3 regions of the Yersinia massiliensis genome follow, and region 3 is predicted to be linked to each of the others. Evidence: predicted binding sites of a transcription regulator. Region 3 holds the regulator's gene; each other region holds the start of a gene.

Region 1 (3,287 bases), 1.5 Mb from region 3:
AGCCGAGCAAGCAGATTAGATTAGTGGGTTACATTTTTGGTCAACGCTATCTCGATCATCATGATCCAGAGTTTATCCGCCGCTGTGAGCGGTTGCGTGGGCAATTCATACTGACCAGTGCATTATGTGGCTTGGTTGTGGTGAGTCTGATGGGGTTAATATTGTGGTATTAGCATGAAATACGGGCAGAGTAGTGATTAAAAAGGCGACCTGATTAGGCCGCCTTTTTACTTATAGCCTACTGTAGTTGTGCTTAAATGAACTTCAGCGCTACCCAGTACAACCCACCGGAAAGAAGAATAGAGATTGGAAGAGTTAACACCCAAGCCAACATAATGTTCTTCACCGTCTTACTCTGTACACCGCCGCCATCGACTAACATCGTCCCAGCAACAGCGGAAGAAAGCACTTGCGTGGTTGATACTGGCATCCCAGTATAACTCGCAATCCCGATGGAAACCGCCGCAGTCATCTGAGCAGAAACCCCTTGCGCGTAGGTCATGCCTTTCTTACCGATTTTTTCACCGATGGTGACAGCAACACGTTTCCAGCCAATCATGGTCCCCAAAGAGAGGGCCAGAGCAACGGCAACGATAATCCAGGTCGGTGCGTATTCCACGGTTTCTAACAAATCTGTACGCAGATTGTTGAGGAAACGACGGTCTTGTGCACTGGTCTCTGGCAGCTTGGCAACAGTCCCTGCTGTTTCTGCTACACACATTAGCAAGCGACGCATATGGCTGCGTTGATCAACCGTCAGGTCGTCATAGCTTTGCAGATTAGCCAGCAGCGTTTGCGCATGATCAATGGCTATCATGGCGCGCGAGCTATCACAGTGGAATTGTGCAGGGGTATCCGGCAGAGTTTCTGGAGCCGGTACCAGCGGTTTCAACGCAACAGCATGAGGCAATACCTCAACGTGTTGCTGATAAAAGTGTTGCAGATTAGTCACTGCATCGCGGGTGCGGGCAATATCATAACCGGTCGCATTCATATTCACGACAAACCCAGCCGGAGCCACGCCGATTAGTACCAGCATGATCAAGCCAATCCCTTTCTGACCATCGTTAGCGCCATGAGAGAAACTCACGCCGATAGCGGAAATAATCAGTGCAGTACGGGTCCAGAATGGCGGTTTACGTTTACCGTCTTTCTTTTCACGTTCGGCAGGTGTCAGGTGAATACGTTGCTGCTTCTTGGTCCCGTTCCAGTAACGACGTAGTAGGAACACCATCAAACCGGCAATAACCAGACCCACTATCGGGGATAAGATTAATGACAGGAAGATTTGGATCATCTTAGGAACGTTCAGTGCATCTACCACAGATGTACTGGTCATTAATGCATTGGTTAAACCAATACCGATGATCGCACCAATCAGCGTATGAGAACTGGAAGCCGGGATACCGAAATACCAAGTCCCCAAATTCCAGATAATCGCGGCCAGCAGCATTGAGAAGACCATAGCCAACCCATGTGCCGAACTAACGTTTAACAGCAGATCAGTAGGCAATAAATGAACAATGGCATAGGCCACGCTCAAACCGCCCAGCATCACGCCGAGGAAGTTAAACACCCCCGCCATCACAACAGCAACTTGTGAACGCATGGCACGGGTATAGATTACGGTCGCAACCGCATTGGCTGTATCATGAAAGCCATTAATGGCTTCGTAAAACAGCACGAACATCAAAGCAAGAACTAACATTAGGCCGGTATGGAAATCCAGGCCAGCGAAAAGATGTAGCATAAGCGTTACGCCAGTTAGTGGACATGAACGCGGCGCATTATCAGTGACAATGGGGGGTGGGGAAAAGGAAAATATGACCTTTTTTTGACATGGCCGCAGACGAACTGCGCTTTTTAAACAACATATGTATGTTATATCAGCAAGTTACTTAATTTTACCGTATGAGACATTTTCTTACTATGGCGATCTTTTGGAGCGCGACTTACAATCCCCCTCCGCTATTTTGTCGGTTGAATGACTTAAATTGTCTAAAAATAAGCCGAAGGCGCGCAAATTGACAGCAATGAAGAATTTACTCAATGAGGCTCTGTGTGGAACAGTTTGATGTGGTAGTGATAGGTGCAGGTGCTGCGGGGCTATTTTGTGCGGCTCAAGCCGGACAAGCAGGGCGTCGAGTGTTATTGGTTGATAACGGCAAAAAAGCGGGGCGCAAAATTTTGATGTCCGGTGGTGGTCGCTGCAATTTCACTAATCTGTACGTAGAACCTGCCGCCTACCTGTCGCAGAATCCTCATTTTTGTAAGTCTGCTTTAGCACGCTATACCCAATGGGATTTTATCGATCTAATGAATCGCCATGGTATCGCTTGGCATGAAAAAACGCTGGGACAACTCTTCTGTGATGATTCTGCTCAGCAAGTCGTCACGCTATTGCTGAAAGAGTGTGAATTGGGTCAGGTGACGATCCGGCTGCGCAGTGATGTACTGTCAGTGGTAAAAACGGAAAACGGTTTTGTGCTCAATATCAATGGCGATGAAGTAAGCGCTCACTCACTTGTCGTGGCTTCAGGCGGGTTATCCATGCCTGGCCTTGGCGCTTCCCCGTTTGGCTATAAGCTGGCAGAGCAGTTTGGTTTGAACGTTTTGCCGACTCGCGCGGCATTAGTGCCTTTTACCTTACATAAGCCCTTACTGGATCATCTACAAACACTCTCGGGCGTTTCAGTTCCAGCGGTGGTCACGGCGGAGAATGGTGTGAGTTTCCGCGAAAGTATTTTATTCACTCATCGTGGGCTTTCTGGCCCCGCGATATTGCAACTTTCAAGCTATTGGCAGGCTGGTGAGTATGTGAGCATTAACTTACTTCCTGACACTGACCTAGACGCTTTCTTGAATAGTGAGCGACAAGCGCACCCTAATCAAACGTTAAAAAACACATTGGCTCAGCTATTGCCTAAGCGTCTGGTGGAGTGCCTACAGACATTGGAACAATTGCCTGATGTCACGCTGAAGCAATTAAATGTACCGCAGCAGGCGGCGCTGGTGGCCCATCTTCAGCAATGGCAAGTGCAGCCCAATGGAACCGAGGGTTACCGTACTGCTGAGGTCACGATTGGCGGCGTAGATACCCAAGCGCTTTCCTCCAAGACGATGGAGGCCCAAAAAGTGCCGGGGTTATACTTTATTGGTGAAGTGGTTGATGTCACAGGTTGGTTGGGTGGTTATAACTTCCAATGGGCATGGAGTTCAGCCTGGGCCTGTGCGCAAGCATTGGCAGCTTTGAAGTAAAGATAATAAAAGAATTTATAAGCTACAAA
Region 2 (3,287 bases), 1.1 Mb from region 3:
TGGCTCGGTGCGCCGTGCATTAGTCAATGCCGAACTCGCTGATTTAGCCTTAAAAAACGAGTGGGAAGGTATTGTTGTTTACGGTGCCGTGCGTCAGGTCGATGAGCTGGCTGAGTTAGATATCGGTATTCAGGCAATGGCCGCTATCCCTGTTGGTGCTGCGGATGAAGGCATTGGTGAGAGTGATATCCGCGTAAACTTTGGCGGTGTGACCTTCTTCTCCGGTGACCATCTGTATGCTGATAACACAGGGATGATTTTGTCAGAAGAACCCTTGGATATTGAATAGCGTCCTAAGCCTCTCTCAGCGAAGCATAAAAAAGGGCGATATCAATATCACCCTTTTGCTTTCCTGTTATTTTAAGCAGGAAGAATTTGTGAAAGCCAGCCAGTACTCAGACTTCTTCCATCTTTCCCAGCAGAGCCCGCAAACGATCCTGCCAGACGTGCTGCTCTTGCTTTAGTTGCTCATTTTCGCGCACTAAGGCTTCACGACCACCCGCGGCATCCTGAACTTCTTGGGACAGGGTGTTATTTTTCTCTTTCAGCTCTTCAATTTCCATCTGCAACAATGTGATGGTATCAATCGCCTGCTGAACTTTAACTTCCAATTTCTCAAATACTTCAAATGACATTCTTCGGTCCCCTTATGGTAGCAAGGCGTACATCTTTGGGTCGCAGTCATCATGCTTCACCGAAGTTACTGTATGACCGACGTCACCGAGTCGAGTAAAGCAACCTTCGGCAGATGAAACTGCTGTGAATACTTATCGCGCTATATATCTATCGAACTAGTGAAACAAGCGCTATGTTCTCACGCGTTCCTTCGCAAAGGCGACGCAGCTTGATAAAACGATGCTCTTGATAAACTGATGCTCTTAAACGATTGTATGTAGCCAGTCTCCCCCTGTCTAGCGCCATACCGGCACAAACTACACTCTGTAGCAATTTCTTATAAGTGACTATCGGCGAAAACTGAAAGACGATGCCTATCTATTCTGTAGAATCGAACATTCTTTTAACAAGCAGGGAAAAAAGTACTGGTCTGATCACACTTTCAAAGTCCCTTAACAGCCATGCATAACGCGAAATCGCTCATTTTTATGACGCACTACACACATTTTGATTTCGCTATTTCTCGTTTGTGCTCGTTAACGATAAATTTACATCACCCCCTTCGTTGTCCGAAGGGCAAAAATAAGAAATACCCTATAAATCTCTGTCTCTAGGACATCTACTATGAGCCAAACCGCTAGTTCGACCTTGAAAGGCCAATGTATCGCAGAGTTCCTCGGTACGGGTCTGCTAATCTTTTTCGGTGTAGGCTGTGTTGCTGCGTTGAAATTGGCAGGCGCCAGTTTCGGACAATGGGAAATTAGTATTATTTGGGGCCTAGGTGTTGCCATGGCCATCTATTTGACCGCAGCAATTTCAGGTGCACATCTTAATCCGGCGGTAACCATTGCATTGTGGTTATTCGCTTGCTTCGATCGCCGCAAAGTTATTCCCTATATCGTGGCGCAGGTTGCCGGTGCTTTTTGTGCCGCGGCATTAGTGTACGGCCTGTATTACAACCTGTTCGTCGATTTTGAACAAACTCATCAAATGGTTCGCGGCAGTGCCGAGAGCCTCGATCTGGCCGGTATCTTCTCTACCTATGCCAATCCGCACATTTCTGTTTTCCAAGCATTCTTGGTTGAAACTGTGATTACCGCGATTTTGATGTGCCTGATTTTGGCACTGACTGACGATGGTAACGGCATTCCACGCGGTCCACTGGCACCACTGCTGATTGGTATTCTGATCGCCGTTATCGGTGCATCTATGGGGCCACTGACTGGCTTCGCGTTAAACCCAGCACGTGACTTTGGTCCGAAAACATTTGCTTATCTGGCAGGTTGGGGCGAAGTCGCCTTTACTGGCGGGCGTGATATTCCGTACTTCTTGGTGCCAATATTCGGGCCAATCGTCGGCGCGTTACTCGGTGCATTTGGTTATCGTGCGCTGATTGGTCGTCACTTACCTTGTGATGTCTGCGTCAGCGATGAAGACGAAACCACGGCCACGACCACAGAACGTAAAGCATAAATATTAGATACTGCGATAAACGGCAACTTAAAATGTGAGCTTATTATGACAACTGAAAATACGACTCAAAAAAAATATATTGTTGCGCTTGATCAGGGGACCACTAGCTCTAGAGCCGTGGTGATGGATCATGATGCTAATATCGTGAGTGTGTCTCAGCGCGAATTTACTCAAATCTACCCGAAAGCGGGTTGGGTTGAACATGACCCAATGGAAATATGGGCAACCCAAAGTTCTACATTGGTTGAAGTGCTGGCAAAAGCCGGTATCAGTTCTGATGAAATAGCAGGTATCGGTATCACCAACCAACGTGAAACCACGATTGTATGGGATAAAGAAACCGGTAAGCCGGTGTATAACGCGATTGTCTGGCAATGTCGTCGTACGGCAGATATCTGCGAAAAATTGAAAAAAGAAGGGCTGGAAGAGTATATCCGCCACAATACAGGCTTAGTGGTTGACCCTTACTTCTCCGGTACGAAAGTAAAATGGATCCTCGATAACGTCGAAGGTGCACGTGAGCGTGCTGAACGTGGCGAGTTGCTGTTTGGTACTGTGGATACTTGGCTGGTGTGGAATATGACACAAGGCCGTGTTCACGTAACGGATTACACCAACGCATCACGTACTATGATGTTTAATATCCGCACCAAAGAGTGGGATGAGCGCATGTTGACCGCGCTGAACATTCCACGCGCTATGCTGCCTGAAGTTCGCCCATCCTCAGAAATTTATGGCAAAACCAACATTGGTGGTAAAGGCGGGACGCGTATTCCAATCGCAGGGATTGCCGGTGACCAACAAGCGGCCTTGTTCGGCCAGCTTTGCGTACAACCGGGGATGGCGAAAAACACCTACGGTACGGGCTGCTTCTTGTTGATGAATACCGGTGAAGAAGCCGTTCAATCTAATCATGGATTGCTGACGACTATCGCTTGTGGTCCGCGTGGCGAAGTTAACTATGCGCTAGAAGGTGCGGTGTTTATTGGTGGTGCCTCTATCCAATGGCTGCGTGACGAGCTGAAATTGATCAGTGATGCCACCGACTCCGAATATTTCGCCACTAAAGTGAAAGACAGTAACGGTGTATACGTCGTGCCTGCCTTTACTGGATTAGGTGCCCCTTATTGGGACCCGTATGCCCGTGGTGCGATTTTCGGCCTGACCCGTGGTGTTAACAGTAACCATATTATCCGTGC
Region 3 (3,287 bases):
TCCCCATCTCATCAGCTTGGTATCCAGGCAGTATTAGGATTTGACTGCATTCTCAGCTAAAACGGCAGGAACAATCAACCGGTTCGGCAAGGTAAAAATAAATCGTGTGCCGAGCCCAATTTCACTCATGACATCTAAACGTGCATCGTGATGACTCAGCGCATGCTTCACAATGGCCAGTCCCAATCCACTCCCCCCTGTTTGCCGTGATCGAGCCTTATCTACCCGATAAAAACGCTCTGTCAGCCGTGGCACATGCTCCGGACCTATCCCCGGCCCATTATCGCTAACCTGGAATTGTGCGCCTTGCGGCGTTTGCTGCCAACACACCTCTATTTTGGTCCCTTCAGGTGTGTGATTCACCGCGTTATACACCAAGTTCGACACCGCACTGCGCAGTTGATCTTCGTTACCAAAGACTTTTAATTGATCGTTTACTCGGAAAGTAATTTCATGACGTCCGTTACTCAACGCCTGCACTTCTTGCTGCAATACTCTGAGCATCAACGGAATATCCACACGCTCATTCATATCCACATTCGGGGCCGCTTCAATACGTGATAACGTTAGCAGCTGTTTTACTAGCCCATCCATGCGCTTCGTCTGTTCCTGCATCGTCCCGAGAGCTTTATCCCGTAATGGCCCCGCTAACTCTTGGTCATGCATCATTTCCAAATAGCCCTGCAATACCGTCAGAGGTGTGCGCAACTCATGGCTGACGTTAGCAAAGAAATTACGCCTCGCCCCTTCTAACTGCCGCATTTGCGTTACATCGCGGGCGACCATCAAGAGTTGCCCTTCGGAATAAGGCATCACGCGGAACTCCACGTAGTAGCCATTATTTAATTGCAGGGTTAATGGGCGAGTAAATGTTTGTTGTTGCAGATATAGACTGAATTCGGGGTAACGCAATAAATTGAGAATATGCTGACCATTATCCTCGGGCCAGCGGAACCCCAATAATTGCTGGGCCAAACCGTTACACCAGAAGATATTGCCATCGACCGTCGTGATCACCACGGCATCGGGTAACGATTCGGCACCACTGCGAAAACGTTTAATGAGTAATGCCAATTCACGCCGCCGACGACGATTTCTCAGTTGCATCTGGTACAAGCCGTAAAACAACGGCTCCCAGCTCCAACGGCCAGCAGGCGGAGTCATACTGCGGTCTAACCACAGCCAATGAGATAACTTGAGTTGGTTATAGAAATTCCAGACCAGCGCCGCCAGTACTGACACCAGCAATAGCCAAGGAAGATAGCCGATAAAAGCACCCAGCAATAAAGCTGGCAAACAAAAAAGCGCCAGCTCTAAAGCCAGCCTTTTCCATGATAAGCGTTCTAACACAACGAATTCTCCGGCACTGAAAACTCAGTAGCGCGTTGAGAAACGGTATCCAGTTCCCCGGACAGTTTGTACCATGCGGTCATGACCATCAACTTCAAGCGCCTTGCGTAGCCGACGAATATGCACGTCAACCGTACGATCTTCTACATAAACGTTAGTGCCCCAGACATAATTAAGCAACTGTTCACGGCTGTAAACACGCTCAGGGTGGGTCATAAAGAAGTGTAACAGTTTGAACTCAGTAGGCCCCATATCGAGCGCTTGCTCATTGGCCATGACGCGATGCGATGAAGGATCAAGACTCAAACCTTGCATTTCAATGACTTCTTCAACTGCCATGGGGGATATTCGGCGCATAACAGCTTTGATACGTGCCACCAGCTCTTTTGGCGAGAAAGGCTTAGTAATGTAATCATCAGCCCCGACTTCTAAACCACGTACCCTATCTTCTTCTTCACCACGGGCAGTGAGCATCATCACCGGAATGTCTCTGGTGAGTGCTTCACGTTTCATATGCTTGATAAACTGAATACCCGAACCGCCAGGTAACATCCAGTCCAACAACACTAAATCAGGGAAAGGCTCCGACAGACGAGTGACTGCGCTGTCATAATCTTCGGCTTCTAACGGTTGGTAACCATTCTGCTCCAACACAAAGCACACCATCTCACGGATTGGCGCTTCATCTTCCACCACCAGTATGCGTCTTGCCATCATCAACCCTGCCAGTAAGTTAGTGGTCACTATTTGATTTCGGGAGCCATTATGCGTCAGTTTTGTGACATTTTTATGAAAAACATCACGCTTCTGCAAGCAATAAGCATAGTGATAAATTTCATCGTAATTGCAAAATGCAGCAGCCAACTTTGCGAGACGTCTCGGAGATTTGTCGTATGGTACGGTTTTAGCCGCGACAACGCGCTGCCAGCGTTTATAATCAGCGCCATTCTCTGTGACTGATAACCTGCCGTGCGGGAGATTTATGCGCATTATCCATACCTCTGATTGGCATTTAGGCCAGCATTTCTTCACCAAAAGCCGAGCTGCTGAACATCAGGCGTTCCTGCACTGGCTCATTAAGCAGATCGAAGAAAATCAGGTAGATGCGCTGATTGTTGCGGGTGATATTTTCGATACTGGCTCACCACCAAGCTATGCACGAGAGCTCTATAACCGTTTTGTGGTGGATATCCAAGTCACTGGCTGTCAGTTGGTTGTGCTCGGGGGCAATCATGATTCAGTATCGACCCTCAATGAGTCTCGGGGTTTACTTTCCTATCTCAATACAACAGTGATCTCTTCTGCTAATAGCAACCTCGAACAGCAAGTTATTACATTGAAAAACCGCCAGCAAGAGCCTGCCGCCCTACTGTGTGCTGTCCCCTTCTTACGCCCGCGTGACTTAGTCACCAGCCAAGCAGGCGAATCTAGTGGGCAAAAACAGCTGGCCTTGCAAGAAGCCATTGCAGGCCACTATTTGGCGTTATATCAGCAAGCCGTTGAGCTGCGTAGCAAATTGAACCTAGCGATACCGATTATTGCCACTGGGCATCTCACCACTGTGGGAGTGACAACCTCGGACTCTGTTCGTGAAATCTATATTGGTACACTGGATGCCTTTCCTGCGCAGGCGTTTCCACCGGCAGATTACATTGCATTAGGCCATATTCATCGTGCTCAACAGGTCGCAAAAACCGAGTATATTCGCTATAGCGGATCCCCCATCGCGCTAAGTTTTGATGAGCTGGGTAAAGAGAAGAGTGTCTATCTGGTTGAATTTACCCAACAAACATTGACATCAGTCACCCCACTCATCATCCCGCAGTTTCAACCCATGCGGCTTATCAAAGGGGATTTGCAGCAAATAGAACAGCAATTAACTCAATTTGCTGACCATCAAGGCTTACCCGTATGGCTTGATATCGAAGTTGCCACTC

What was found. Region 3 encodes PhoB, which activates phosphate uptake and scavenging genes when phosphate is short. Its sites were predicted from a motif close to CTGTCATAAAACTGNCNNAT; they were not measured.
Positions count from the first base shown of each region.
Region 1: pitA (inorganic phosphate transporter PitA) is a predicted target of PhoB. The motif match lies at 1,822-1,841, and genes of this name have one in related genera.
Region 2: DA391_RS22305 (MIP/aquaporin family protein) is a predicted target of PhoB. The motif match lies at 1,091-1,110, and genes of this name have one in related genera.

Region 1 covers NZ_CP028487.1:132,107-135,393, forward strand. Annotated here, with positions in the region: gene uspB (universal stress protein UspB) at 1-173, shown strand, start outside; gene pitA (inorganic phosphate transporter PitA) at 254-1,750, opposite strand; gene DA391_RS00570 (NAD(P)/FAD-dependent oxidoreductase) at 2,062-3,258, shown strand.
Region 2 covers NZ_CP028487.1:4,798,111-4,801,397, reverse strand. Annotated here, with positions in the region: gene rraA (ribonuclease E activity regulator RraA) at 1-289, shown strand, start outside; gene zapB (septal ring assembly protein ZapB) at 396-635, opposite strand; gene DA391_RS22305 (MIP/aquaporin family protein) at 1,240-2,088, shown strand; gene glpK (glycerol kinase GlpK) at 2,134-3,287, shown strand, end outside.
Region 3 covers NZ_CP028487.1:3,662,403-3,665,689, forward strand. Annotated here, with positions in the region: gene DA391_RS17130 (PstS family phosphate ABC transporter substrate-binding protein) at 1-27, opposite strand, end outside; gene phoR (phosphate regulon sensor histidine kinase PhoR) at 34-1,350, opposite strand; gene phoB (phosphate response regulator transcription factor PhoB) at 1,375-2,064, opposite strand; gene sbcD (exonuclease subunit SbcD) at 2,333-3,287, shown strand, end outside.